One region of the Oceanobacillus sp. FSL K6-2867 genome, then DNA from elsewhere that is predicted to be linked to it. Evidence: riboswitches for the same ligand, from Rfam matches in the RefSeq annotation. Region 1 holds a riboswitch; the other holds the start of a gene.
The links. A riboswitch is a leader RNA that binds a small molecule or an ion and turns the genes downstream of it on or off. The one in region 1 is predicted to bind cobalamin.

Region 1 (12,368 bases):
AAAATCACTATCAACAATCGAATAAGCGGACCGCTTAATTTAAGACTTGTTCGATTATCCTTTGAATGGATTTCCTTCCTTGGCGGGAGATTTAAAATATCGATGTCTCGCTTTGCTTCACTTTCCTGCACAGAATTTTTATTTTCCAATTGTTCCTCAGTGGACCGTTCTTTTTCAATTTCTTGAAATAAACTACGTAGTTCATCTGCTTGATCCTTTGGTTCTTCTGATTTTACATTCAATGTAAAGCACCTCACTTTATAAAGCGAATCACTAAACCTAATAAAAAATCTACAATAAAATGGGTAGTAATTGTTACAAGTAAATTACCAGTGATCTCGAATAAATATCCCATTAAGAAGCTAATTCCAACAACCGAAATAAATAAAACTGGTTTTTTTAAATAACGAAGATGTACAAGAGCAAAAATTGTACTAGCAACAAAATAACCAAATACTGTTTGTATTACTCCCCGAAATAATAACTCTTCTGAGATAGCTACGGTTAGTGCTACTATAAATATAAAAGAAATCGATTGTTTTTGAAATATTCTTTCATTTATACCGCCATCATCTAAATACTTTCTTGGAACAGTCCAAATTAGAATAATATCAATTACAACAATAACTAAAGCGGGAACAGCTCCATATATCAAAACTTCATGAAAATTCCAGTTAAAGTAAAGTAACCAATCAAAAAAACTTTCGAAAAAAAAGAGGCTTAGTATAATACTAACGAATACAAAAATACCTTGTGATAGAAAAAGCTGTTTCTTTAACTCTGCATCTGATAGTTGATTAATTATTTCAGTTTGTTTCATGAACTTCTCCAACTAACAGTAAATTTTTAAGACGTCTTCTCCAGTCTGCATGTTTTATTTTTGTACTGTTTGTGTTTTCTGGTTCCCATTCAGCCCATGAAAATCCACAATTACTGCAGCATTGATACATCGATTTTGGATAGGTTTCCTGAAAAGATTTATAGAGATCCCTTCGCAGGCAGTCTTTACTTTGTACCCAGCTTAGTACCTCTTGAAGTTTTTCTTCTTTATACTGCATCCTCATTCTAATCACTTGCTCAATCGAATGATAGGCTGACTTCCAATTATTTTCTTGATAGATAATATAATTATTGTTTATCATACCATGTTTTTCTAACTGATACTTAAAAAATTTCCAATGAATTTCATTTAACTGTAATTGTTCTTCGATTTGTTGATCTATCGGAATCTTCCCTGAGGTTTGGCTGATTGAATATAAGTAATGGAACACATTTTGCAAATCATTTTCATCCGGCAGTTCATGTTGTATTATATGATTTGGAATGATAGCATCTCTACGAGAAAATAGCAATACACCTACACTGGATTTACCATCTCTCCCAGCTCTACCAACCTCTTGAATATAAGCTTCAAGCTGTAATGGGATATGGAAGTGAATAATTAAACGAATATTACTCTTATTAATCCCCATTCCAAATGCACTCGTACAGCATATAATGTCCAATTGATCATTCATAAACTGCTGTTGAATACTGACACGATCTACCTGATCCATGCCACCATGATAAAAAGCAACCTCCCGATTTGCAAGTCGCTGCGATAGAATACTTGCAGTGCTTTCCGCCGCTGCACGACTAGTAAAATAAATCAAAGATGGAACGTGATACGTATTAAACATGGATATAAGTCTGTCAATCTTTTCTTCGTCATTTGCGACCTCTTCCAGAATAAATGCTATATTTTCTCTGTCCATTGGATAAATTCGCTTTATCATTTCCGGTTTACACAGCACCTTCATAATATCAGCTTGAACTTCTGGTGTTGCTGTAGCACTTAACGCAAGCACAGTAGGGTTATTCAGCTCTTTAATCGTTGCGGCAAGTTTTAAATAATCCGGCCTGAATTCATGCCCCCACTGGGAAATACAATGTGCTTCATCGATCACAAACAAGCGCACACATACTTGCTTCAGTTTTTTTATAAGTTCTCGCTGTTGTAATAGCTCAGGAGACACATAGATCAATTTATAACTGGCAAGGTTTTGATAGACATTTCTTCTTTCTCCAGGAGTCATAAAGCTATTAAGGGCAACAACTTCCTTAAAGTTAGCCGCCTTCAGCTGTTTTACCTGATCAATCATTAAAGAGATTAAGGGAGAAACGACTATTGTTAAACCATCTTGGATTCTGGCTGGCAATTGGTAACAGATTGACTTACCAGATCCTGTGGGCAAAATCCCGAGCACATCATGGCCTGCTAGTACATCCTGGATAATTTCCTTTTGGCCAATTCGGAATGTACCATAATGGAAATACGTTTGGAGTGCTTCCTCTAGGCCAAGCATGTATTGTTGCATCTTATCACCCTATTTCAATAGAATCTGCTTGATTCTGTATTTCTGTTCTTTTTTGCCGCCAAAACAAGTCGTATCTCAAAGTAGCTAATGTCATCCTGTACAGTCTTCTTAATATCTTTCAATTTAAACGTTTGTTTCTGATTGATTGCGTCGATAATTTGTTGCTGCCTCTCTTTTGTTATGTAATGATCTAAAGTAAATAAAGGGTCATATAAAGCAATTTCTACAATATGATCATGGATTGTATTGATTTTCAAATTTCTCATAAGTGCTATTTGATCGAGCGTATACTTCTTTTGCAACAAATAATAAGTTTGATTAGCCGACTTCGTAATTGGAATTTCCTCTGTTAAGCCACCTAATAAAAAAGAAAAAACAGGATATTTCTCTCGTTCATTTTCGATTGTTTGAATTATCTTATGGATAATGCCCGTCAGTAAAAGTTGCACATCCATAATCGGGAGTTTATATAATGCCGCTAGTTGGCTCGAACTTTTACCGTATGCTTTATAGCCTGTTAAACGATCAACAAATAAATCGGCATAGCTATTTGGGAATACATCTAACAACTGATGCAGCTCTTGATAAATCGCCTGCAGAGCATGCGTCTCATTTGTTTTTAATTTCCTGTAAATTTGTTTAACCCATTTTTCAACGGATGGCTGATCAGTTATCGGAATAAAATGATAAAACTTCATTTTTGTATTGGTTAATGTTTGGATAAGCAACAGTAATCGTAATTGAAACATATCTGCTGTTTCTTTGTATCGCATTCCCTTAAAATACTCGAATGGATATTGCTGCTTGGTCTCATCCAGAAATTGTAATGCCTTTTCTGTTATTCGTAAAGTCTTCGTTTCACCTTCCAACTCATATAAATATCCTTCTTCCAACAAGGAAGACACTTTTTGATTGAATAAGTTCCTCTTTAAATGTCGATAAATACCGTAAAACGGATCTAGTTGATAGCTATGTGCATCTTGAATAGTTTGAATCGATTTATTTCCATTTAATAAATGAAATACGCTTGATGCAGATCTTTCACCATTAAGCTGGGAAAAACATTGTAATAAAATACTCTCAAAAAACAAGAAAGACAACTCCCTTTTTTAAAATGCATACAGCTAGACTATTGAAATGGATGGAATTCAGCTTTAAAATAGAATGAAGGCTTTTGTATTAGGAGGTAAATGTAGAATGAAGTACACCATTGTAGACAAGGAAACATGTATAGCCTGTGGCGCTTGTGGTGCGGCTGCTCCCAGGATTTTCAGCTATGATGATGAAGGGCTTTCTTACGTTCTCGTCGATGAAAATACAGGTACTTCTGTTATCCCTGAAAGCTGTGAGGAAGAGTTAATCGATGCATATGAAGGATGTCCAACTGATTCCATTAAAATCGCAAAAAAACCGTTTCATGGTAATCCATTAAAATATATTGAAGCATAAGTTTAAGATTATCCTAGCAATGCTTCTGGATTGGTCACTTGTTGATACTAGTATACATGGAAAAAGTGTTTTTGAAAAATATATTTTCAAAAACACTTTTTTAATTTTATCGTTTATTTATCGCCTTAAATCAACAGGATTGGCTGCCTTAGGAACCCTTATAGGATCGGAAAAATTATATTTACTAACTTGCTGCAATGGTGAATTCTGAAATTGTACTTTTTCAAATCCATAGCTTTTTGCAGTCATTAATATGGCTTCTACCATTGTTAAAACATCCTGTTTATCAGTGAATACTTGCTCATCAACGAATGTCAGCTCTAAAAGATTGCCACTAGATTGAACTTCCAATTGGATTTCGTTTGGAATAGTTTGCTTAATATTAAAATCAGGATCATTTTGACTCATTTCACTAATTGCCTCTTCAATTGATAGGTCATTTGAAGCTGGCACTGCAATCAAAAATTCCTTATTGTAAAGTTTGTAGACCACCTTATCTGGATGCAAATTCATTTCTTCTACAAACCCTATTGGTCCTAAGTCAACCCCACCTTTAAAAATGGCTTTTTCAATACCTAGTGGTGTAAACATCATTTCAAGCATCTGTTCAAACACATATGCATTTGCTGAACCTTCTCCAATTGAAAATTCATCTCCAAGCTCAATAAACACCTCTCTATCTTCCCTATTTAGTTCAAATGAAGCTCCTTCAAGTAAATAGCCAGCCGTATTCCACGTATCTTCTTGAATAAGTGCTGCCAATTGGTTATAGTATGCAGCAACATCTACAGACCCCTCTGCAACAAAAGTAACCGGTATAATGTATTGATTATTCGCATCTGCGACGGCACCATATATAAGTGTTCCACCCTCATCAGCAGAAATAACATGGCTTTGAGCTGGGGTTTGATCCATCGCCATCCGAATCTCAGTGGATTCGTCTAAAGATTCTTCCTGGTTATCGTCAGCTATATCTCCAGAATTGGCTTCTTGCTCATCATTGCTCTCCATCTTTCCCGACTCTTCCGTACTATACGTATCAGCTGCGTTATGATTAATGGCATTGTCTGCCTGTTGATTGGAGGTGTTATAGAGTATAAATGGAATTATTGCTAAAAGTACAGTTACCAACACGGTTGCTAAAACAGGAACTGCTTTTATCTGTCTTTTCCTTTTTGGTTTCACTTTCTGACTATCTTTCATTTCCGAAGAGATGCGAGTGTATAATTCCGATTTATCTGTTTTATCCTTGATTACAGGAAGCTGTTTTATGTCAGCGATTATTTTCTCAAGTTCCTTATTAGTTCTCACTAGCATCTCCTCCTTTCTTGTTGCCTTCAACCATCGCTTTTTTTAATGCCTTTAATGCACGATGCTGAGTCGTTTTCACCTTACTAACGGTAAAATTAAGTATTTCAGCAGTTTCTTGTATGGAAAAGGATTGCAAATAACGAAGTATTATTACATTCCTTTGGTCCAGTGTACAATGGTTTAAGTATGTATACACTTGTTTGATTTGATCGTTTTCTTCGGCGACTTCTTCTGGAAGCTTGCTTAAATCAGGTATTAAACAACCCTTATCATTCCAATTAAAGAACTCATATATTCGATCTCTTTTCCTTTTTAATGAACGGAAATAATCATACGTAACGTGTCGTGCAATTGAAAAAAGCCATGTTTTCTCACTGCTTTCACCCTTGAAATTATCATATGATTTTAACACTTTTATATAAACCTCTTGAACCAAGTCTTCTGTCGTCTCTCTGTCTTTCACCATATAGAAAATGTATTGGAAAAGGTCTTGATGGTAGGTATCATAAAATTTATCGAAAACGGCCTTCATAAAGACCCTCCCGTTCAATTATATAGTCGTTATAAATCTAAAAAGGTTTCAACTAAACTATAATGGATATGAAGAAAAAATACCAACTGAAATCAGTCGGTATTTTTTATGTCAAACCTATTATATGCATATTCTTTAAATAAAAAGGAGATAATCGGATACAGAAGCACTATAAAAATTGCGTTGCCAATTGCATGACTTGTGTCAAAAGGAAGTCCCGCAATATAATATGGCCAAAACTTACCTGTAACCTGGTATGTGGTTAACGATATAATGAAGCCATAAAAATATCCACTAAATATTGCAAAAAGGACAATAATAACAAATGGTACACGTTTTAGCATTTTACTTAATAGTCCACTTATTAACCCAATTATTCCCCAGGAGACGGTTTGCCAAATTGTCCATAAGCCCATACCCAAGAGCATATTTGAAAGAAATGTAGTTAAAATTGCTAATAATAGAGCGGACATTGGACCAAGTATAATACCACAAATAATAATTAACGCTGTGACAGGCTGTACGTTCGGAATAAATTGAAAGATATATCTTCCGCCAACAGCCAAAGCCGCTAGTAGTGCAAGAATTGTAAGTCTATATGTGCTCATTTAGTTATTCCCAGGATTGTAAATCAAAAACAACAACATCTCCAGGAGATAACTCATATTCACCAGCACCAACTGTTGCCATTTCATCGTTTACGAAGAACATCCATGCAGTTTTCTCTTCATCACTAGCTGCAACCCGTTCTATACTTGTAATAAACTGACCGTCATGCTCAGTTTCGATGTAGAAATTCTCTTCCATGACATCCATCAGAATATCGCCTTGTTCAATCTCGATCTCTTCTTCAGCTACATATTCTTCCCCTTCATTGATAGAAACAGTAATACGTACCGAATCTTCTGCAACTTCTTCAGACTGTGATGAATTATTTGTGCTTACTGACGTGTTTTGGTTTGTATTGTCGTCTGATGAACAACCAAACAGCAATCCAATTGTCATGAGAGTGACCGTAAACTGGAAAATCCATTTTTTCAATTTCATTCCTCCTCCATTTTATTTGTAACTGGAAATGTTTATGAACTAAAAAAATCCAGCTCCTCCTATGAGCCGGATTTGTAGACAAACAAATAATTATAGACAAAAAGCTATATGTATTCGAATGTCTCAATCACCATACCTCGGGAGCATTGAGAGATGCAAATTGAATTTGGCAGGTCTACTGACTGATGATTCAAACCTACTTTAAGCCCTTCCCGTAAATAATTACAGTGGCATTGCTTATTTCGTATCAATTACAGTTGCGAGGACAGTACCAGATTCTCACTGGTTTCCCTATTCTAAGAAAAAGAAGGAAACTTTCACCTTTGCATTTTCTATGAATATCCAAATTCAATATATATGTTTTATCCCAGTTCAAAAATTATCATAGCATATCACATTAGAATAGAAAAGCTCTAGTGATTGTGTTTATTTTGCGGAAGTCTAAAGCTGAAAGCAGTACCCTGATTTAGCTTACTTTTAGCAAGAATCACACCATGGTGCGCATCAATGAGATGTTTCACGATAGATAGCCCTAATCCTGTACCTTTTTTCTCTTTATTACGAACTCGTGATTTATCTGCTTTATAAAAGCGTTCAAAAACAAATGGTAAATCTTCTTCCGGAATCCCGCTGCCACTATCTTCAATTTCCACATATAGTTCATTTTCACGATTGGCTATTGTTACTTGGACTTTACCGCCTTCTGAAGTATGACGCAGCGCATTATCGATAAGATTTGTAAAAACCTGTTCAATTCGATCTGGATCAAATATTGCTTCTGGAACATCGATGGCCAATAATAGAGATAACTCAATACCGTTATCAGCAGCTAAACTCTTGAATTTATTAACAACCCGCTTTGCATATGATTCTACTTCTATTGTCTCTAAATTTAACTGTATTTGCCCAGCTTCCATTCTCGCTAGATCAAGAAGTTCATTTACAAGTCGGCCCATGCGCAATGATTCCTCATGGATTATTTGGGCAAGTTCATTTTTAGCTTCTTTAGTATCTGCAATATCGTCTACAATTGCCTCACTATATCCTTGGAGCATTGATATTGGTGTACGCAACTCGTGCGAAACATTTGCGATAAAATCTTTACGCAGCTTATCTAACCTTCTTTCATCTGTCATATCACGAATTACCGCCACCGCACCCCTAATATAGGATTGATCATATAATGGTGTCATTAACATAACGTAACTTCTGCCCTGCAGGCTAATTTCCCGAAGCACAGCCTGTTCACTTTCAAAAACTTCTTGAAGTGCTTCATTAAGTTCACTGGGAAGTTTGCGGTTTTGGTCATCTGTAATATCATTCTCGAAGTACCAGTTTTCCATATATTTTTTGGCTGGTGGATTAATAACAAGAATATCACCATTTCGGTTTATCGTTACGACACCATCTGCCATTGAACTAACAATACTTGATAATTGTTCTTTTTCTTGTCTTAGTGCATTAATATGGAATTTCAGCTGTCTTCCCATGCGATTGAATTCTGTTGCAAGCTCGCCAATTTCATCATGTGTCAAAACAGGAACCTTAGTATTGAATTCGCCTCTGGTAAGGTTATATGCCGCTTCCCGCATTTTTATCAGTGGAGAAGTAATTCTTGTCGATAAAAAGACAGCAAAGAATGTAGTCAGCATAATTGCAATCCCTGCACTAAGAAGAATCAACTTTGAAGTTTGTGCTTTTGTTTGGTAAATTGCATCCAACGATTGGTAAACAAAGATTGCTCCGCCCGATTCAATTGGTGATCCCACAATCATAATTTCATTATCCTCATCAGGCAGAAAAATTTGTTTCTTTATTTCCCGGCGATTATAAAGAACTTGTCTAAATTCTTCGCTTTCTTGAATCCAATGCTCTTCAGCTTGCATTAAATCTTCATCACTGCTAGTGGAAGTCCATAGATCGTCCTGCTCGTATACAATTACAATTCGGCTAGATGGATCCTTTAATAGCTCAGTCATTTCCTCAATAAATTCTCTATCCTCATCTCTTTCAACGAGAGTAGAAATTTTTGTCGCCGTTTGCAGCATATCATCTTCCGCTTCAAGTATATGGAAATTTTCAAAGAACTCCATTAGAAAAAATGACAAAACGAATAAAACAAATGCAACCAGCAGCAGAATGGTTAATGAGAGTTTTCCAACTACACTACGCCAAAACATTATACATCATCAACTTCAAATTTATAGCCAACACCCCAAACAGTTACAATCATTTTAGCTGCCGGCTTGGATACACTGCTTAATTTTTCCCGTAGTCTTTTCACATGTGTATCTACTGTACGTAAATCACCAAAGAATTCATATTGCCATACTTCTTTCAAAAGATGTTCCCGATTAAATACTTTATCCGGTGATTTCGCTAAAAAGCATAGTAATTCGTATTCTTTCGGTGTCAAGCTTACTTCTTCTCCGTCTGCCGTAACACGATGTGCATCATGGTCAATCGTAATATGTGGAAATACTAAGATATTTTTTGAAGCAGTATCAGCTTCCTGAAAAGATGCTGCAGTCACTCTTCGCAATAATGCCTTTACACGTAAAACAGCTTCTCTTGGGCTAAACGGCTTTACAATATAATCATCTGCTCCAACTTCAAAACCTTGTACGCGATTGGCTTCTTCTCCTTTAGCCGTCAGCATAATAACAGGAGTATCCTTTTCTTTTCTCAGTTCTTGACATGTTTCGATACCATCCATTTCAGGCATCATAATATCTAATACAATGACATTATAATCATTGTTTAAAGCCTTTTCTAAAGCATCTTTTCCATTTTCGGCTTCTTCCACAACATAATCTTCGCGTTCCAAGTACATGCGAATTAGTCTGCGAATTCTTTCCTCGTCATCAACAACTAATATCTTTACATTTTCATCCATAAATAACTTCCCCCTATGTTCTACACTGTATATAAGTATAAACCAAACCTAATGAAAAGTATAAAAAAACGAGGTATCCCATGATACCTCGTTACAGTTAACAATCAAGCATAGGAATGCAGACCTGCTAATACGAGATTAACAACGATAAGGTTAAACATAATAATTGCAAAACCACCTACTGCTAACCAAGCGGATCTCTCCCCATGCCAGCCTCTCGATAAACGCAGATGTAGAAAGGCTGCATAGAAAAACCATGTAACAAGTGCCCAAACCTCTTTTGGATCCCAGCCCCAGAATCTTCCCCATGCAATTTGGGCCCAGATAGCTGCGAAGATGAGACCTCCTAATGTGAATACAGGAAATCCAATAGCAACGGAACGATACATAATCTCGTCTAATAGGTCCGGTTTTACATTTTTTAAAAGTGGCTGCAGCTTTGCTCCAACGCGTTTACGGATAATTAAACGTACAAGGCCATATATGATTGTCCCTGTAATAAATGACCATATGACAGTATTGAATTTTCTGCCAGCGTCCGCGCCTTGCATCCATGTTGGCGTTTCGAACCACGGTTCCAGGACATCCTCAGTTAGTAATGTCCCTTCATTCGGACCGGCAATAGCTGGTAAATGATAATCTGTTGTAGTCACAGTACCGGCTTCCGTATATTCAAATTCAGCATGATAGTCCATAATATTAAATGAAGTTGTGATAACAATAAAACCAATAAACAGGAACATGACATACATTACAATTTCAAGCCATAGGCTCCCCTTATTTAAGCTTGATTGATCAATCTGTCTGATAAGATACATGATACCTGCAGCAAAACTAATGAATAAAATTCCCTGTCCTAAAGCTACAGTAGTTACATGAATATACAACCAATGACTTTGCAAGGATGGCACCAATGGCGAGATATCTGTTGGAAACATGCTTGCATATGCAATGATTATCATCGCAATTGGCAGTGCAAATAACCCAAGGAAGCTTAGCCTGTAATAAAAATAAAGAATGATAAAAGCTAGCACCATTGACATTCCAAGAAATGTCATAAACTCGAACATATTGCTGACCGGGGCATGGCCACTTGCAATCCACCTTGTTATCAGATAAATCAGCTGCGCAATAAAACCGACAATTGTTATCGTGATACCAATTGTTCCAGATTTTGTTTTTTGTCTTCTTTCCGATTTGTTCTGTCTAATCGTCGCCCCAAAGAATAGCGTAGCAACCAAATATAAAATGAATGCTGTATAAAGCATCGTGCTACTTAGACCAAGTAAGTCCATTTAAATTCCTCCTCATCCTAAAAAACGGTTGCTGCGAGCTGTCAGCTCGCAGCATAATTATTCCTCTAATTCCTGCTGGTCGCGGGCCATTGTAAATGATGTATTTTCAATTGATTTTTCAATTTCCTTCTTAATACCAAACCAGTTTTTATTTGTATGTGCAGCCAATAAAATGCCATTTTCATTTGGATGAATCCAGATTCTGCGGTGCTGCCAATACATTCCCTGAATAACTCCAATCATGAATATTGCTGCCCCTAGAATAAAGAACGGCAAGGTAAAATCAACTCGCAAGGTCAACCCACTGGCATCGTGTAATTCAAAATCCTCAATTCCTAACTTATATTCATTTTCTCCTGTTGCGTCAATATTCTTTCCGATACCGAGAAAACTTATTTCAGGAGTATCACTATCAGGAGGATATACAAGCATCACGAAAGCAGGATTTCTTGGAAAATTCGTTTGTGATGCTGGAACACCATTATCCAGAATATAATCTGGATAATATTGATCTACTTGTATACGGAATCCGTTGTCCAATTCATATGTAGACTCAGGGTTCGTTAGATCAACAGTAAATGAACCTAATGAGGTTTCATCCGGATCATTTGTTTCATGAACTTTAAAAGTCATATTTGAAAACTCATTTACTTGATAGCCTTGTTGGTACAATGTATACTTGTCAAATTTAGCTGGTTTATTCATCTGGATGGATTGTTCCAAAATTGGCTCCAGTTCCGGTTCAGCGCCTGGTACTGAAGCATTTTTTGCTTGATAAATTACAATATCTGTTTGAAAATTACTTGGTACTTCCCCTTCTTTTTGAATTGCCTCGGCAAATCGTTCATCATTTTCATCATGTACTTCCATGGTAAATTCTTTGTTTTTGATATAGTACTCCCCTTTAGTGCCAGGTAGTACGATTTGTTGTCCTTCTCGAACCCAAACAAATTCTTCCGTATGCATCAGCGGAGTTGTCCGTAAAATCGCTGCCAATAGAATAATGATCAGTCCAATATGGTTAACATATGGACCCCATCTTGAAAATCTGCCCTTTTCAGCTAGGATATGACCGTTTTCATCGGTAATTTTATAGCGTTGTTTTTTTAAACTTTCTTTAACCTTTTTGATATCCTCGTCAGTAACATGGAATGACTCACCATATAAGCGCTGTCTATTTAAAAATGATTCATGACGTTTCGCCTTCTGCCTTTTCAATGCTTTATATAATGGTACAAATCGGTCAAGACTGCAAATAACAAGCGATATACCAATAAGAGCAATTAAAAGCATGTACCACCATGAACTATATAAATTATGAAAGCCTAATTGATAATAAATTAAACCTAAAATGCCATAACGATCTTCATAAAATATCGCTGGATCACGTGATACTGCATCTGCCGGTATGTATATTTCTTGCGGAAAAATTGTGCCGATCATTGTAGCGACAAGCGTTATTACAATTAGCCAAACACCAA
Region 2 (12,368 bases), 490 kb from region 1:
ATTTATATGTATGAAGAGATAAATGAGCAGCTCATCCAAGTAAGAAGTGCAATGAGCAAAAAACGAAAGTGGGAGAAGCAGCTTGCAGATTATGAGACAGAATTAGTAGTGGTTGAAAATGAGATTAGCAGGTTAGAAGAGCAGCTTATTGCAGAGAAAAAAGACGTTCAGAAGCTGGAACGGATTGGAATAACAAATTTAATACAAACACTTTTTGGATCGAAGCATGAAAAGCTAAGACAAGAAAAGCAGGAAGCTATTGCGGTACAGCTGCAGCTTGAAGAAGCAGAAAAAACCAAAGATGAGATTAGCTATTCCATAAATGAATTGCATCATAAATTGCAAGGAGTCGTGGCTGCAGATAAGGACTATGAGTTTCTTTTGTCTGCGAAGGAACAAATTATTAAGGAAAAAGATGCTGCATTCGGAAATCGTTTATTTGAATTAAATGATCATGAAGGCGATATAGGAGCATACATCACAGAGTTAAATGAAGCGATTGAAGCAGGCTATGATGTAGAACATGCACTGAATAATGCAATGGGTTCCCTTGAAAGTGCAGAAGGTTGGGGGACATTTGATATGTTTGGTGGTGGGATGACTTCGAGTATGGTTAAGCATGACCATATTGATAAAGCGACAGATCATATCCATCATGCACAAACGAGGATGCGTAGCTTTCAAAAAGAATTATTAGATGTCGATGAAGTAACAGACTTGCAAATCGATATTTCAGGAATGCTGAAATTTGCTGACTTTTTCTTTGATGGTTTAATTGTTGATTGGATGGTTCAGGGGAGAATTCAGGACTCTTTACAACAAGCAAGGGACCAGCATGCTGGCGTTGTATCGATTATACGGAAATTAGAAACGTCCTTGACAGAAAAAGAAATAGAGCTGTCTGCCATCCAAACAGATAAAATAGCGCTAATAGAGCAACTATAAATGGATACCTTCCTTAACTGCCAGATGTAGAAAAGGAAGGTGTCAGGTATTTAATAATAATATAGCTTTTATTCTATTTTTCCAATGAAAATTCTGCTGCAATATCAACACCGTCTAGAATAAGTAATGTCGCATCATATGCAAATTCTTGTACTTTTTCAGGCTCCACATCGTCTTTTATTTTATATTCTAAGTGAACAGACATTTCTGTATTTGGTTCGAAATACTCGGAATATCCGCTGCCTAAAGATAACATCTTATTATAATTTGTATGCTTCTCCATCACCATCACTTCAGATAATTTCTGATTTGGTTGTATGACGAATTCAATTCCGAACGGATGCTGTCCAGGATAATCAAAATCACTTTCAATTGGTATTTCGCCATTATTTTTGATTTTGAAATCGTAACGTAATATACCTTCCGATTGAATAACCGTTATTTCTGTATCTGTAATTTCAAGCTTGTTTTGATTTTCAAAGCCCGTTAGGAGATTAAATACGAGAAATAGTATAAACAAAAACCCTATTTTTTTCATGCGTTCCCTCCTTTATTTGTGTCATAATGTAGTGTGGAAATAATTAGTAGTTCCTATGCATAGATTAAAGAATTTATCGTAGTGAATCAATAAGAAAATCAGCGGCTGGTTTGAAAATTGTAAATGATGTTGATGAGAGCTCTTTAATTCAAAGCGTGATTATGTTGTTAATTTAAAAGAAGAGTGCTATAATTTAAAAATAACTGAATAGTTTTGAAGATGTAGGTGCAATGAAATTTAATTTTATTGCTTAAAAGGGAAGTTCGGTGAAAACCCGACGCTGTCCCGCAACTGTAATAGGGAGCAATTCGATGGATACCACTGTTTATTGTTGTAAAATGGGAAGGTTCGAATTGCGATGATCTAAAGCCAGGAGACCTGCCTATATCTAGCGGCATTTATTCCTACGAGGATAGGAGGTGTTACGTGTATTATGAAGCCTTGTAATTTTAAAACAAGTTTGCTTGTTTTTTATCATGCGCACTAACAACTTCCATATGGAATGTTAGTGTGCATTTTTTATGTGATTTTGCAAGGGATTGAAGTGGGTTGACTGAAAAACAAGTACATTTAAAAGTAAGACTATGTTCTTTTAATAAGGAGGCGGGCATGTGAAGAAGGTTGAGACAACTAAAAAGCATACGCTATTTCCGAGCGAGCAATCAGTCACGTCTGTCGACCTCGATGAGGAAGAAAATCTAATTGCTAAAACCATTGATAAATTTATTCAAAAACAAGTAACACCAAATATGACAAAGCTTGAATCGTATGATTATGAACTTGCTAAAAAACTATTTCGCAACGCAGGAGATCTTGGATTATTAGGTGCAGAAGTTCCCCAAATATATGGGGGTATGAATCTGGGCAAAAAAGCTGCAGGTTTAATTGCTGAACGAATAGGTTATGGTGCATCATTTAGTGTGTCCTTCAATATTCATACAGGTGTAGGAACACTTCCATATGTATATTTTGGTACACAGGCGCAGAAAAAACAATATCTGCCGAAGCTTGTATCTGGCGAATGGGTTGGTGCGTATGCATTAACAGAATCAAATGCTGGATCAGATGCACTGGCTTCAGAAACAACTGCAGTTTTAACTGAAAACAGTGATGAATGGGTATTAAATGGTGAAAAGCAATGGATAACAAATGCCCATATTGCCAGCGTTTTCGTGGTGTTCGCAAAAACGAAAAATGGTATTACAGCATTTATTGTAGAACGATCAATGTCCGGTGTTTCAATCGGGGTAGAAGAAAAGAAGATGGGCATTAAAGGCTCATCAACTGCAACCTTGATTATGGATAATGTTATGCTGTCAGCTGATCAAGTGCTTGGTCAAGTTGGGAAAGGACATCTCATTGCACTTAATATATTAAATCTTGCTCGTCTAAAGCTTGCCTTTGCTAATGTAGGCACTGCAAAACAAGCGCTGTCGTTTGCAGTAAATTATGGAAAGGAACGAAAGCAATTTAATCAGGAGCTTGTCTATTTTACAATGATTCAAGAGAAGCTGGCAAATATGACTTTAGCAACTTTTGCAGCTGAATGTACAGCGTATGTAACAGCGAATAGGTTAGATAATCTGCAAACCAACTTATCAAATCAAGAAGACATTGTTGCTCGTCTTTCTAATTATGCAGTTGATTGTTCGATTAATAAAGTCTATGCATCGGAAGCTTTGCACTATGTTGTAGACGAAGCCTTACAAATTCACGGTGGTTACGGATATATGCAAGAATATGAAGTAGAGCGTTTATACCGGGATGCAAGAATTAATCGATTATTTGAAGGAACAAGTGAGATTAATCGCCTTACAATTGTAAGATCTTTCTTGAAATTGTATCGTAATGATAAATCGATAATTGAACTGGAAGAAACACAAAACCATTCTCAAAACTTATTTATCCGCTATTCCAGCAAGCTATTAAACATGATTTTGAAAGCGGTTACCAAAGAAGGTGATATCATTAAAGATGATCAAGAAATTCAACGAATGCTTGCGGATATCATCAAAAAAATTTACGTAATGGAATCTGTACAGTTAACTGCTCGAACAACAAAATCAAATCAAGATTTAAAAGAAACGATGGCAGAAGTAATTTGTGAAGAGGGGTATTTCGAGGTTGAAAGGAATACCATTGCGATTATATCCTCGGTTGTTTCAGATGATGCTAAAAAGCGAGAGTTCTTAGATGAAATAAACAATTTTGCATTGCCGATGTATTCCAACTTGATTGACAAGAAGCGTAAGATAGCAATGGAAGTAATTTCAAATAATGGATATAAGAAATGAGGGAGTATATGAAGAATATCGGTTTTATTGGTTTAGGGAATATGGGGCTGCCAATGTCAGCTGGGTTGGTTAACTCAGGGTATCATGTTATGGGCTACGATTTAAATGAAGAAGCGTCACTCTCTTTGAAAAAAGCAGGTGGGGAAATTGCTTCATCTGTGGCACAGGTCGTAGAAAAAAGTGAACTCATCCTGACGAGTCTTCCGTCGGTAAAAGCAGTGGAAGAGGTCTACTTAGGGAAAGAAGGATTAATTACGAATGCCAAGCCAGGACAGCCGTTAGTAGATACAAGTACAGTTTTTCCTGCGTTAAATGTAAAAATTTCAGAGGTTTGTAAAGAGCATAACCTTGATTTTTTGGCATCCCCTGTGAGTGGGGGAGTCATAGGCGCTGTAAACCAAACATTAACTGTAATGGTTGGAGGATCACAGCATGTCTATGATGAAGTGCTTCCAGTTTTTCAAGTGCTTGGAGAGAATATATTCCATGTTAATGAGCAAATCGATAGTGGAACGACGGTAAAGTTGATTAATAATCTATTGATTGGTTTTTACACTGCTGGAGTCAGTGAAGCATTACAACTAGCAAGCAAAAAGAATATTGATTTAGATGAATTGTTTTCCATGTTGAATGTGAGCTATGGACAGAGTCGGATATACGAACGAAACTATAAGAGTTTTATTGCGGAGAACGATTATAATCCGGGATTTTCTCTTAAACTGCTGAGAAAGGATCTCGAATTTGCAATGGAGCTTGCAGACGAAAGTCACCTTGCTTTACCAATCAGTAAATCGTTACTCCATTTATATCGGTCAGTTGAACAAGAAGGTTACGGCGATCAGGACATGGCAGTGCTCTATGAACAAGTAAAATAACAATCCAATAAAAAGGAGGCAAAACAATGATTTCTTCAGATGTAAAGGTTATGAAAAATTTTATAGATGACAGCTGGGTGGAAGCTGGAAGTGGAGAAACGATGACAGTGCCAAATCCAGCTACAGGAGAGACAATCGCACAGGTTACGATTTCAGGTAAAGCAGAAGTTGACGAGGCAGTAGCTGCAGCAAAATTGGCTTATGACGATTGGGAAGCTGTGCCTGTTCCTAACCGAACGCGATTATTATTTAACTATCTTCATTTACTAAAAGAGCAAAAAGAAGCGTTAGCAAAAATTATTACAATGGAAAATGGAAAGTCCTATAAGGATGCACAAGGGGAGGTGCAGCGTGGAATTGAAGTTGTTGAACTAGCAACATCAACGCCAAATCTGATGATGGGTGACGCATTGTCAGGCATCGCACAGGGAATTGATGGTTCTATTTGGCGATATCCAATCGGTGTCGTTGCAGGGATTACACCATTTAATTTTCCAATGATGGTTCCGCTCTGGATGTTCCCATTAGCCATCGCTTGTGGTAATACATTTGTGTTAAAAACATCGGAGCGAACACCAATACTTGCAGAACGATTGGTTGACCTGTTTTATGAATCAGGATTTCCGAAAGGTGTATTAAATTTAGTAAATGGAGGCAAAGAGGTAGTAAATCGGTTCCTGGAGCATCCAGATATTGAAGCAATCTCCTTTGTCGGTTCAGAGCCAGTTGCAAAACATGTCTACCAAACTGGTACAGCTAATGGAAAGCGTGTACAGGCGCTTGCTGGTGCTAAAAACCATGCAATCGTTATGCCGGATTGTAATTTAGAAAAAACAATTCAAGGTGTAATTGGTGCTGCATTTGGCAGCAGTGGAGAACGCTGTATGGCATGTTCCGTTGTTGCAGTTGTAGATGATATTGCAGATGAATTCTTAGAGAAGCTTGTGGCAGAAACAAAAAGGCTTAAAGTAGGAGATGGCATGAATGAGGACACCTTTGTTGGTCCACTTATTCGTGAAGCACATAAAGAAAGAGTCATTGGCTATATTGATTCTGGTGTTGCAGATGGCGCCGATTTATTAGTTGATGGCAGACATATTAAAGAGGAAACAGCAGAAGGTTATTACGTTGGTGCTACGATTTTTGACCATGTTACAACCGATATGAAAATTTGGCAAGACGAAATTTTTGCACCTGTGCTGAGTGTGCTACGTGTAAAAGACTTAGAAGAAGGGATTAAGGTAACAAATCAATCGAAATTTGCTAATGGGGCTGTCATTTATACGGATAGCGGAAAGAGTGCACAGCAATTTCGTGAAAAAATTGATGCTGGAATGGTTGGCATCAATGTCAATGTTCCTGCACCAATGGCATTTTTCGCATTTGCTGGAAATAAAGCTTCCTTCTACGGAGACTTAGGTACGAATGGAAAAGATGGCGTTCAATTTTACACGCGGAAAAAAGTAGTAACAGAGCGATGGTTTTAGTGAAAAGTGATGATTCTGTTAGTTGAAGGAGGACTTCCTGCACCTTCAGCATTAAAAATACACCTGAGGAAATTCAGGCAATTTGAAAACCACAAGAAAGCAGAAAACCCGATTCCCCCTAGCTAAGGGATTCGGGTTTTTAATGAGTGCTATAATCAGTATGAGCTTTGGAAAAAAGAATCAACCATTGATGAAGACACTTCGGATAGTTGTTTGTAAATGTATTTTGGGTTATGGTCTTTGTCAATTACTACCGACCGAACACCTTCATAAAAATCTTCTGATCTTAGGAAATTGGCAGCAACGATTAAATCCGTGTCTAAGCATTCCCTTAGTGATTTCGTTTCTCCTTCGATTAGTTGCCTCAAGGTAACCTTTAATGATACGACTGATTTAGATAATAATGTTTCTCTTGTCTGTATGGAAAAATCATCATTATCCGCTTCTAATGAATTAATAATTTCTTCTATAGTAGGATAAGCGAAATGTTTATCAATATCTCTCTGTAAAGTAGCAAGTTTTCCTTCTTCTGGATCTGATTTAAATTTTTGGACAACGTCATCAAGTGCAGCGGGTTGGTTCTGTTCCTTATGCCAATCAATTGTATTAATTTGCTCAAGCAATGGGGTTAAATGCTCACTTGGAATAAAAGCATCAGCTCCATTAGCATAAAGAACATCGGAAGCTTTCAGCACATTTGCAGTCAGGGCTAAGTAACGCCCAAGATGACCTGGAGCCTTATTTAAAAAGTAAGCTGCGCCAACATCCGGAAAGAAGCCAATATTCATTTCCGGCATGGACCACTTTGTCCGTTCTGTAGCAATTCGGTGGCTGGCCCCTTGAGAAAGTCCGATTCCACCGCCCATTACAATTCCATCAAGGCAGGCAAGAATTGGTTTTGAAAAGTCGGCAACGAGCTGATCTGTTTCATACTCATCTTGAAAGAATTGCATCGACCCCTCAAATGCTGTTTCATTCTCCTTGGATTGATAGAGCTTCTTAATATCTCCACCAGCACAAAAACCTTTTTCGCCTGCACCTTGAAGAATAATAAGCTGTACAGCTGGGTCTCTTTCCCACTGGAAAAGCATGTTCTTAATCGAGGTAATCATTTCATGGTTTAATGAATTAATAGCCTTTGGACGATTTAATGTAATCGTTGCAACACCATTTTTAGCGGTTGAAAATAAAACTTCATTCATTCGTTTCTCCCCCTTATCCATGCTGATTTTGAGAGCGTTGTCCTTTGTGCATTCGCTTAGTGCTTAACTGCTGTTTATAAAAAGGAAAATCTTATCATCCTTTATCTTCTTAAGATAAGCAAATGTATGTTGCTATCATATCAATTATTATCCTGTTTTTACTATCAATATGATTTGTACGTTATGAAATTGAAAGAATACACACTTCTGCACATCTGGTTTTAGTTAGCTAGAACTTTTTATAAAACAGTATGAAACGGAGCTTTTTAGAAATAATAAAATTCAGGACCATCCTGTTAGATGCAAATATATCAATGATCGTGTTATCGCTCGCCCATTATCAATACAATAGTTAAATACCCATACAGCTTCTTTATCATTTAAGAATAGTTATCTATTGTAATCAACGTTTTTTCTAGTTATACTTTAACTTTATCCAGAAAAGTATCAGCTCTCGATTTAAACAAAATCGAACAAATTGTAGCGAAACTTAAATGATGTAAAGCATATTAAAAGGAGTTTTAGAATGAAGTCAACAAACAAAGTACAACCTGTTTTTTATTGGGCCATCGGGATACTGGCCATAATTATTTTTTCTGGTGTCATATTTCCCAACACCCTTGAGAGCATAACCGGAAGTATTGAACGTTTTATTTCTACAACATTTGGATGGTATTATTTAATAGTCGTTTCATTTTTTGTGGTTGTATCCTTGTTTTTTATTGTAAGTTCTTATGGAAATATTAAGCTTGGAAAAACTGATGATAAGCCAGAATATGGCTATTTAACTTGGTTCGCGATGCTATTTAGTGCTGGCATGGGAATTAGTCTGGTCTTTTTTGGTGTTGCAGAGCCGCTATCACATTTTGCCATTCAGTCTCCTACCGTTACTGAAGGGACAAATGAAGCAGCGAGAGAAGCCATGCGATTTGTCTTTTTTCATTATGGAATACATGCATGGGGAGTTTACGCCTTTATTGCCCTTTGTATTGCGTACTTTAATTTTAGAAAAGGAAAGTCTGGTTTAATTAGTGCTACACTTTCACCGATTATGAATACAGAAGGTCTATCGGGTAAAGTAATCGATATCTTTGCTTTGGTTGCAACGGTTACAGGTATTGTAACCAGTCTTGGTCTTGGTGCAGTACAAATGAATGGGGGACTTTCATATTTAATTGACTTACCAATTTCATTCTTTATTCAAGTAATTATCATTATCGTGGTAAGTATGATATTTTTAACATCTGCTATGACAGGTTTAGATAAAGGGATTCGTTTACTCAGTAATTTGAACATGGTGTTAGCTTTTATCTTGCTTTTATTCATAGGGATATTTGGTGGAGCTACTCTATATTCGTTGGATCTTTTCACGAATACTCTTGGTTCCTATATTCAGACCCTGCCTGAAATAAGTTTACGTACTGCACCTGGCAGTCCTGAAGATCGCCAGTGGATTAGTGATTGGACAATGTTTTATTGGGCTTGGTGGATCGCTTGGTCTCCATTTGTAGGTACTTTTATCGCAAGAGTATCAAGAGGTCGTACAATTCGGGAATTTTCAATTGCGGTTTTAATTGTACCTTCTATAGTTGGGTTTATATGGTTCTCATTACTTGGAGGGACAGGAATCTATCTTGAAGCAGAAGGCATTATGAATATTTCGGCTCTTGCAGAGGAAGAGATGTTATTTGGTATGTTAAGCACAATGCCATTTAGCACAATTGCATCAGTTTTAACGATCATTTTAATTGCTGTATTTTTTATTACCTCTGCTGATACAGCGACGTTTGTTTTGAGCATGCATTCTACAAATGGATCATTAAATCCACCAAATTGGATTAAGTTTATTTGGGGTATTGTTCTTTCCTTAACAGCGATCACGTTGTTATACAGTGGTGGGCTTCAAGGAGTACAAAACATGATGATTATTGCCGCTTTTCCATTTTCAATTATTTTGCTGTTGATGGTGTTTGCGCTTATGAAGTCACTAAGACTGGAAAAGTTAAAGCAAAAAGCTAAGTTGAGAAATAAAGAATAAGGAATCATTTGTTCAAAAAATGCCAATGGATTTTATCTATTGGTATTTTTTATTGGATGAAAATATTCATGAATTAATTTCCTTGTTATAATTACTCTAACAATTATTGTTCAGACATGATTTTAAATTTGGATGGTGACAAAGATGAATCCGATTTTGAAAGTGTTTCCAGAGGAATTCCTAACAGAAAGACTCATAATTCGCATACCAAGACCAGGTGATGGAAAAGCTGTTTATGAAGCTATTCAAGCATCAATAAATGAATTGAAACCTTGGATGCCCTTTGCCCGGCAGGAGCAAACGGCACAAGATGTCGAGTTGAATATTCGCTCAGCTTATATTTCATTTTTGAAAAGAGAAGATCTTAGATTGCTCGTTTTTCATAAAGAGACTGGTGCATTTATTGCTTCTTCAGGCCTGCATCGGGTTAATTGGGCTATTCCTAAATTTGAGATTGGTTATTGGATTGATACTCGCTTTAGTGGAAAAGGATATATGTCAGAAGCGGTACGAGGAATTGTCAATTTCGCATTTACCGAATTAGATGCCAAGCGGTTAGAAATTCGCTGTGATACAAGGAACCAAAAGAGCCGGGCAATTCCGGAGAAGTTAGGTTTTGTGTTAGAAGGTATTTTAAAAAATGATGATCTTTCTCCAGATACGAATGAACTGCGAGATACATGTGTCTATGCAAAGCTTGTATAAGCAAATTTTGGTTATAATAATAAGGAAAAAAGGTTCGGCTTATGAAAAACAGCATTATAGGGGGGAGCATAACAAATGACGGTTTTATTTTTAGTCCCACACCAAAAAAAGTACGCAGAAAAAATATCTCGTCTATCCTCAGTACCTCAAGTTAAAGACGCGTTAGGTTTAGATGATGAGCAAACCTCTGTTAAAGGGACTAGAAATTTTATCACTTATATTCTCGAACAGGAAAAGTTGGGAAAACAGTTCTCTAGAGTTATACTAAATGATACTGGAGAACCAATTGGCGTGATTACATTGAAGGATATTGATCGTATAAATAATACGTGTCACATTGGTACTTGGATTGGTTACCCCTTTTGGGGACAAGGCTATAATGCATTGGCAAAAGCAGAAATTCTGCATATTGCTTTTACAAAGTTTCAACTAAACTATGTGTTTGCAGGTGCTAAGCGAGTCAATATCCGTTCACAAAAAGCTCAGGAAAAGCTCCCATACATAAGGACAGATGTTGAAAATGAATTTCCCGAGGAGCATCGAAAGCTGGAAGAACAGGCTGAGGCTCCGTGTACATTGAATGTAATAGAAAACAAGCGGTTCTTGGCATGGTATAAGCAGCATAAATTTCGTGAGGAGTATCAATGAAATGAAAATTAGAAAATTGGATCAACACGAAATTCCGCCAATGGGCTTAATGCTGCTGGCTGATCCTTCTCAAATGCTTGTTAGCAAGTATTTAGAGCGTGGAGAATGCTACGTGATGGAGAATAATAACCAAATAATCGGTGTTTATATTCTTGTACCGACAAGTACAGATAAAATTGAATTGGCAAACCTCGCTGTGGAAAAAGCTCTGCAAGGAAATGGAATAGGTAAAATGTTAGTATTAAATTCAATTGAGCGAGCTAAAATGGTTGGCTATAAAATGATGGAGATAGGAACAGGAAATTCGAGTATTGGACAGCTGGCCCTTTATCAAAAATGCGGATTTCGAATAACACATGTTGATAGGAATTTTTTTATAAGGCATTATGATACACCTATTTATGAAAATGGAATATGGTGTCGAGATATGATTCGTTTGTCGCAAGAATTATAAAGCTGAAATGCCAATAAACAAAAGTTATCATTGGTAGTATATAATAGGGGAGAAGAACAGTTCAAAGCTTCTATTAAGCAAAACTATAGCGACAGTGGGGACAGAGGCACCAGACGAGGAGATCAGAGAAGACGATTTGGTTAGAGCAAGTATTCCTATTTCTAGCTTCTCACCAAGTATCACATGTCCCGGTCGCATTATATTGCAGAGGCTAACGTGTGCTGGCTGACAAAGGCATATGATAAATATAAATTTCACAAAAACCCCATTAAAGCATTTAAACATGCTTTTAATGGGGGTTATTGTTTATACCGTATAAAGTTAAGTATTAATTTAAATCAATGAAACATGCCAGACTCCCTGGATTTAGTGATTAATTTACGTGTCTGTTTATTAATCGGTTGTTTCAAAAAGACTCCAAGCAGGAATGCAGCAAGTCCGAATAAGAATAAGGCTGTCACATCACGTAATACACGGCTCCAAACAATTCCACCAACCGCTTCGCGCATCAAGTCAATCGCATAGGTGAACGGAAGGAATGGGTTAATCATTTGAAAGAAATCTGGCAGCAAGACAACTGGATAAGTTCCGCCAGACCCTGCTATTTGCAGAACTAATAGAACAATTACGGTTGCTTTGCCGACATCACCAAATACGGAAACAAGTGTATAAATGATAACCATGAATATGATACTGATGAACAGGCCAAACACAATTAACCAGACGGGATGAGCTGCTCCAACCCTTAATAACAAGAGATCACCTGAAGTGATAATCAATGTCTGCAAGATGCCGATTGTCATGAATGTGAACAGCTTTCCGAAATACTGCTCTCGTATTGTAAAGCCTTCAGGATTGTGAACGTCCGTTGATAATAGCGAAATAAGCAGTAAACCGCCAACCCATATCGCTAACACTGTGTAAAATGGTGTCATGCCTGTACCATAGTTGGCAATTGGGAAAATTTTATTCGCATCCAATACAATTGGCTCTGAGAAGAAGCTTTTTTCTGCATCTGGATCGTTTTGCAGCAGCTGTATTATTTCTTCTAGGTCAGTTTCTCCTTCGATTTGTCGAATTCGATCCGCTATTTCATTAATTTTATCGTTCACATATGGATACTCACCAAGGATATTTTCCAATAATTCTTTTCCCTCAGCGAGATTGGTATCGGTGTTGGCT

Region 2: another riboswitch for cobalamin. It lies ahead of NSQ77_RS17970 (acyl-CoA dehydrogenase family protein); the one in region 1 lies ahead of NSQ77_RS20470 (DUF4430 domain-containing protein).

The regions. Positions count from the first base shown of each region.
Region 1 covers NZ_CP150144.1:4,210,444-4,222,811, reverse strand. The annotation lists gene NSQ77_RS20510 (hypothetical protein) at 1-242, opposite strand, end outside; gene NSQ77_RS20505 (CPBP family intramembrane glutamic endopeptidase) at 254-820, opposite strand; gene NSQ77_RS20500 (ATP-dependent DNA helicase RecQ) at 807-2,357, opposite strand; gene NSQ77_RS20495 (helix-turn-helix domain-containing protein) at 2,372-3,448, opposite strand; gene NSQ77_RS20490 (ferredoxin) at 3,555-3,806, shown strand; gene NSQ77_RS20485 (hypothetical protein) at 3,924-5,117, opposite strand; gene NSQ77_RS20480 (RNA polymerase sigma factor SigX) at 5,107-5,649, opposite strand; gene NSQ77_RS20475 (ECF transporter S component) at 5,742-6,257, opposite strand; gene NSQ77_RS20470 (DUF4430 domain-containing protein) at 6,262-6,696, opposite strand; cobalamin riboswitch at 6,847-7,036, opposite strand; gene NSQ77_RS20465 (ATP-binding protein) at 7,110-8,876, opposite strand; gene NSQ77_RS20460 (response regulator transcription factor) at 8,876-9,592, opposite strand; gene ccsB (c-type cytochrome biogenesis protein CcsB) at 9,697-10,887, opposite strand; gene NSQ77_RS20450 (cytochrome c biogenesis protein ResB) at 10,945-12,368, opposite strand, start outside.
Region 2 covers NZ_CP150144.1:3,721,390-3,733,757, forward strand. The annotation lists gene NSQ77_RS17960 (hypothetical protein) at 7-945, shown strand; gene NSQ77_RS17965 (hypothetical protein) at 1,019-1,483, opposite strand; cobalamin riboswitch at 1,690-1,884, shown strand; gene NSQ77_RS17970 (acyl-CoA dehydrogenase family protein) at 2,095-3,777, shown strand; gene NSQ77_RS17975 (NAD(P)-dependent oxidoreductase) at 3,786-4,652, shown strand; gene NSQ77_RS17980 (CoA-acylating methylmalonate-semialdehyde dehydrogenase) at 4,679-6,139, shown strand; gene NSQ77_RS17985 (enoyl-CoA hydratase/isomerase family protein) at 6,295-7,341, opposite strand; gene NSQ77_RS17990 (BCCT family transporter) at 7,868-9,379, shown strand; gene NSQ77_RS17995 (GNAT family N-acetyltransferase) at 9,524-10,084, shown strand; gene NSQ77_RS18000 (GNAT family N-acetyltransferase) at 10,160-10,732, shown strand; gene NSQ77_RS18005 (GNAT family N-acetyltransferase) at 10,734-11,186, shown strand; gene NSQ77_RS18010 (YhgE/Pip domain-containing protein) at 11,525-12,368, opposite strand, start outside.